DNA from 2 places in the Paenibacillus sp. FSL R5-0887 genome. Region 1 is predicted to be linked to the other one. Evidence: predicted binding sites of a transcription regulator. Region 1 holds the regulator's gene; the other holds the start of a gene.
What was found. The regulator CtsR, encoded in region 1, represses protease genes until heat stress. The targets are predictions, from matches to a motif close to ATGGTCAATAAAGGTCAAACA.
Positions count from the first base shown of each region.

Region 2: the regulator CtsR is predicted to act here: its motif matches at 1,750-1,770, upstream of clpP (ATP-dependent Clp endopeptidase proteolytic subunit ClpP).

Region 1 covers NZ_JBBOCE010000002.1:2,693,686-2,696,849, forward strand. Annotated here, with positions in the region: gene MKY14_RS29615 (GNAT family N-acetyltransferase) at 1-893, shown strand, start outside; gene MKY14_RS29620 (CtsR family transcriptional regulator) at 1,188-1,649, shown strand; gene MKY14_RS29625 (UvrB/UvrC motif-containing protein) at 1,680-2,204, shown strand; gene MKY14_RS29630 (protein arginine kinase) at 2,233-3,164, shown strand, end outside.
Region 2 covers NZ_JBBOCE010000002.1:1,965,764-1,968,927, reverse strand. Annotated here, with positions in the region: gene MKY14_RS26510 (PdaC/SigV domain-containing protein) at 1-227, shown strand, start outside; gene MKY14_RS26505 (GDSL-type esterase/lipase family protein) at 339-977, shown strand; gene clpP (ATP-dependent Clp endopeptidase proteolytic subunit ClpP) at 1,067-1,663, opposite strand; tRNA gene MKY14_RS26495 (tRNA-Arg) at 1,857-1,931, opposite strand; gene MKY14_RS26490 (sugar-binding transcriptional regulator) at 2,200-3,164, shown strand, end outside.

The DNA of each region.
Region 1 (3,164 bases):
TGGCGCATACGCTGCAAACGATGAATGAGGCGGGGCAGACATTATCTTTTCTGCATCCGTTCCTGATCCCCTTTTATCGCAAATTTGGTTGGGAAGTTTATTGTGAATATAAGAAATACTCCATTCCTGTTGCCAAGTTTCCCAAGAAGGTTGAAGTTGAGGGCAAGGTAAGACGTGGTGTTAACGATATCGAAGTATTGGACAACTTATACAATCGTTTTGCAGTTAGATATAACGGAACACTTAAGCGTGATTTGGACTGGTGGGAGAGCTCTGTTCTGGATGATGAAGGTCAGACTGCGGTATTTTATTCACAGCTTGGGGAACCTGAAGGATACGTACTATATAAGATAGAAAATAGAGAGCTGGTCATTGATGAATTTGTGTTTTTGAACGAACAGGCCCGGCAGGGGCTGTGGACATTTCTTGCGAATCACGATTCGATGGTGACCGGTGCATCGCTAAAACTGGTGCCATCCGATGATATGTTACCCTTTTTGCTGCCTGATCCGCGTATAGAGCAGGAGAATTATCCTTATTTTATGGCGCGTATTGTTAATGCTAAAGCATTCGTGGAGAGTTATTCTTTTAAGCGTCACAACAGTCAGAAGAAACAGGTTATCTATATTGAAGATAAATATGCCCCATGGAATGACGGGTTGTGGGAATGGACTGTCTCCGAAAAGGGAGCAGCAGCTTTCTTGCGTATAGAGGGTGAACGGGATGCAGCTGACTTAAGCTGTGAGATTGGTACGCTGACGATTCTAATGTTTGGATATAAACGCCCGGCAGAGCTGGCTCGTTATGGACGTGTGACTGGTAATCCGACGGCTCTGGAATGGCTCGAAGAAATCATACCGCAAGCTGAAACAGCACTTTTTGATCATTTTTAGAAAATAATTAGGCTCTCCCCTTCGAAAGAAGCTGGGAGAGTTCTTTATTTCCGAATACATTCGCTGAAAAAAGTGAAAAATAAGAGAATCCTCTTGGAATTAGCACAGAATATGTTATAATATTAAAAAGTCAAAGAAAGTCAAAGTCAACGCACCTGATGACATACAGTGCGATCCTCTGAATTCGTGAAGTTTTCTTCAGACTTATATGAATGAAGTTCACTAATGAATGTCATTAAGGATGCGGGCCGTAAGCGATATTATGAAGCTTTAAAGAGCACTGGAGGATGAGTGATGCGCAATATCTCTGATATTATTGAACAATATCTGAAGAATATTTTGCATGAAAGTCCCGAAGGTACGGTGGAAATCCAGCGAAATGACCTGGCGGACCAGTTCTCATGCGTACCGTCACAGATCAATTATGTTATTAGTACACGCTTTACACTGGAAAAAGGCTATGTGGTGGAAAGTAAGCGTGGTGGCGGGGGATATATTCGTATTCAACGTTTTGAATTGCCGCCCAACGTGGCACTGCATGCCCATTTAAACCATACTATAGGTGGCGGGATAGATCAGAACGCTGCCGAAGGGTTGATTTATCAACTGGAGGAAGCTGGTTTTCTAAGCAAGCGTGAGGCGTGTCTTATGCGCGCTGCTGTTTCTCGGGATTGCCTAACGGTTAAGATTCCATATCGGGATGAGATTCGGGCCAAGATTATGAAGGCGATGTTAATCTCTTTGTTAGGCAAATAATTGTCAATCATAAGGGAGGGGCTTTCGCTTATGCAATGTCAGGAATGTGGCGTCAAGCCAGCAACACTCCATTTCACCAAGATCGTGAATGGAGAGAAGACAGAATTTCATATCTGCGAGAGCTGTGCGCGGGAGAAGGGTGAACTGATCCCGGGAACTGCTGGAGGATTCTCCATTCACAGCTTGCTGTCCGGTCTGCTTGATCTTGAAGGGGCCGGTAAGGAAAAGACGGCTGCTACGAAGACTACGCAGAGTCTGCAATGTGAGAATTGTGGGATGACGTACTCGCAGTTTAGCAAATTGGGTCGTTTTGGCTGCAGCTCCTGTTATAAATATTTTAACAGTGCACTGGACCCGCTCTTTAAACGGGTGCATGGCAGCACTTCGCATGTAGGCAAGATTCCTAAACGTGCTGGAGCACAAATTGTGTTCAAGCGGCAAATTGATGAATTGAAGCTGGAATTACAGCAAAGTATCGCACAGGAGGAATTCGAAACTGCGGCAGAGCTGCGGGATCAAATTCGCCAACTTGAAAAAGAAATGGCACAAGAGTAAAGTCTTTGATATATAGGGGGGATATGACATGTCAAGTCTCCGATTTACTGAACAAGCGCTTAGTGATTGGATGCGCTCGGGAGGCAGTCACTCCGAGATTGTAATTAGCAGCCGTATGCGTATTGCACGTAATTTAGAGCATCTTCCATTCCCTATGCTTGCTTCCTTAGAGCAATCGGAAGAAGTATTAGAGCTGCTGGCCCCTGTGTTTCATGGGGAAACTGCTGCCGAATTCGGATCTTTTCAACTAATAAAGCTTGCTGAAGTGAATGAACTGGATAAAAAGGTATTGGTCGAGAAACATCTCATCAGTCCTAATCTGGCTAATGATTCACGTGGCGCAGCTGTGATATTAAATGAAGATGAGTCGGTTAGCATCATGATTAACGAAGAAGACCATCTGCGGATCCAATGTCTGTTCCCGGGTCTTCAGGTAAGAGAAGCATGGGAACGTGCGACAGCCATCGATGATATCTTCGAATCGGCTGTGAATTACGCTTTTGATGATAAAAGAGGATACTTGACCAGTTGTCCCACCAATGTGGGTACAGGGCTGCGTGCCTCAGTAATGCTGCATTTGCCAGCACTAGTAATGACCCAACAGATCAATCGCATATTGTCAGCAGTGAACCAAGTGGGATTGACTGTAAGAGGAATTTATGGTGAGGGCAGCGAAGCAGTAGGGAACATCTTTCAAATTTCCAATCAGATTACTCTCGGTCAAACGGAAAGTGAAATCATCGAGAACCTTCACAGTGTAGTCACCCAGATTATAGAGCATGAACGAAATGCCCGTGAAAGGCTGCTTGTAGATTCCGCTTTGAGAATTACAGACCGAGTGAAAAGATCTTATGGGATTTTGTGTTACGCTGCTCTAATGGAGCTTAAAGAATCCGCACAACGGCTGTCTGATGTGAGACTTGGGGTTGACCTTGGCATACTGGAAGGCCCTTCGATTTC
Region 2 (3,164 bases), 730 kb from region 1:
AACAGCTGAATGCAAAGCTGAGCAAGCTGCTGAAGGCAGAGGATAGTTATTTGGGAGGATTCAACGGATTGAATACGGAGAAATATTTCTATCTGAAGGACGACAAGGTTGTTCTGTTCTTCCAATTATATGAGTACACAGCGTATGCTGCAGGCTTCCCTGAGTATACTTTTAGTTTCAAAGAGCTTTTGCCGGATGGCAGTAGCCCGTTTGCTGGCATAAAATAAATGGAAATGCTTCGTCTCCGCTAATGTCGGCACAAGACATCTCCCCCTTACCAGAGTTGTCTCTTGTTCATATGCTAAAGGGAGTAACTAGTTTATGAACGGGGGAGAGCTATGGGCTACCAATATACTGCAATTGGCGATTCCTTGACGACTGGATTTGGTGCTCTGCCAGGTAACGGTTTTGTACCGGTGTACCGTAGAATGGCAGAAGGGAGACTGCGGACTACTGTAGCCTCTACGAATTTAGGCGTGAACGGAATGACTACTTCAGAGCTGGAGCAGCGGCTGCGCGGAAATTCCATGATGCGTGAGGCCGTTCGAGTAGCCGATATCATCACTGTGTCTATCGGTGGTAATGATTTGATTCACGCGGCCAAATCAGCAGCAAGACAGCAAGGCAACTTATCCGCAGAACTGCGCAGATCGCTTCAGGAATGCAAACAAAATTTCTCTGCAATTATGAATATCCTTATACAATTGAAGGCGAGGACGCGTAGACCTTTTATCATTAGAATTGTGGGATTATATAACCCCTATCCTCAGGTGGTTGGTGCGACAGAGTGGGTCAGGCAGTTTAATCAATACGCAGCACAGTACAGCAGCCGAGTATGTGGATTTGCTTCGATTTACAGTGAGTTCGCAGGAAATGAGAGAGGGCTGTTATCCATTGATCATTTGCATCCGAATGGCCGGGGTTATCGCGTAATTGCCGAGAAGCTGGATGCGCTAGGTTATGGCGGGCTGGCTTAATTGGATTTAGGTCTTCTATAAAATATAAAGAGGCTGTGCTCTAACCATAACGGATAGAGCACAGCCTCTTTATATTTTTACTTTATAGCTTACACACCGCTAGGCAATGTCTTCTCGATTACTTTATCTACGATACCGTATTCAGCCGCGTCTGCAGCAGTCATGAAGTAGTCGCGATCTGTATCCTTCTCAATACGTTCTAGAGGTTGACCCGTACGTTCTGCTAGAATACGGTTCAGCTTATCGCGCAATTTAAGGATGCGGCGGGCACGGATTTCAATGTCCGTTGCTTGACCTTGAGCACCACCCAAAGGCTGGTGGATCATGATCTCGCTGTTAGGCAGTGCGAAGCGTTTGCCTTTGGCGCCAGCGTTTAGCAGGAAAGCTCCCATGGAAGCTGCCATACCCACACAGATGGTGGAAACGTCTGGTTTAATGTACTGCATTGTATCAAAAATAGCCATACCTGCAGTAATGGAACCGCCTGGGCTATTCACGTAAAGGTGAATGTCCTTGTCAGGATCTTCGGCAGCCAAGAACAGCATTTGTGCGATGATAGAATTGGCTACCACGTCATTAACCTCCGTTCCAAGGAAAATGATGCGGTCCTTCAGCAGGCGGGAATAGATGTCATAAGCGCGCTCGCCGCGGTTGCTCTGTTCTACTACCATAGGAATATAACTCACGTGGAAAACCTCCTTGATATTGGTTCTTCAAATGTATTCATTTTTACTCTTGCCGTATTACCCACATGATAAACAAATTCAAACAAAAAGTCAAAGAAAGTCAAACTTATATTCAAAAAAAAGAGCCGACAAGCGGCTCTTTGGTTAAGTAGTAGTATAGGCACTACTAAATTATGTGCAAAAATGAAATTAATGGCGCGCCCGCCAAGAATCGAACTTGGATCTCAGGCTTCGGAGGCCTACGTCATATCCATTGGACCACGGGCGCAACAAAAATGATTATAATACAATTTTTACACAATTGCAATGTAATATTAATACTGGACAAGCGCTCTAGGGACAGGCATCGGGCGCTATATCTTTTTCTGACCTTATTAATGTATAAGAAGACAAGCGCTTGAGAATTCTACTCTCGGAAGACTTGCGCTTCGAGCAATATTTGGTTAGAATATGGGTGGGACTTAAAAAGTTTACCCGGGACGTTTTGAGACCATGAACAAGGGAATAGAGGAAGACGAAGTTGCAGGAGTGAAAGTATGCGTAATTTATTAGATATCCAAAAGCAGCTTCTGCCTGATCTCATGGAAACCCTTAAGAGACGGTACACGATTCTTCATCAGATCATGCTGTCCGATATTATTGGGCGCAGAACGCTAGCCGCTTCGCTAGATATGACTGAGCGGGTACTGCGTGCCGAGACGGATCTTCTGAAATCGCAAGGGCTTATTGAGATCGAGAGTGTTGGCATGCGCATTAGCGCTGCTGGACGTAGACTGCTTGATTTGCTAGAGCCGGTTGTTAAGAGCCTATTTGGTCTGGATGAGCTGGAAGAGAAAATTCGAGCAACGTATGGTCTGGATAAAGTTATTGTAGTACCGGGTGATTGTGAGTCATCGCCGTTCACCAAACGAGAGCTTGGCCGAGCGGGTGCGAAAGCGCTGCTGAGTATACTTCGCGCAGATGATACAGTTGCCGTCACAGGTGGATCGACGCTTGCCGATATGGCTGATCAACTGGCACCGCCGTTGTCCCTTTCCTATAAGAACGCTTGGTTTGTTCCGGCGCGTGGAGGATTAGGAGAGAGTATGGAGATTCAAGCCAACACGATTGCCTCAACAATGGCAAAGCGGGTTGGAGCCAACTACCGGTTGTTGCATGTCCCTGATTTGCTTAGCGGGGATGCATACCAATCGCTGGCACTTGACTCTAATATTGGAGAGATTGTACAAACCATCCGTAGTTCGCGTATTATTGTACATGGGATTGGGGATGCCATTGAAATGACCCGCCGCCGCAAACTGGACGAGGCTACAGTCTCGGAAATACAGGGTGAAGGGGCAGTGGCCGAATCTTTTGGCTATTATTTCAATGAAGAGGGTCAGGTTGTCCATACCATGCTTACGATGGGTCTACGTCTAGAAGATATTATCCGGACAGAGAAAGTCATCGGTATTGCAGGAGGCAAACCCAAGGCCAAAGCCATTCATGCCATGCTGCGTTT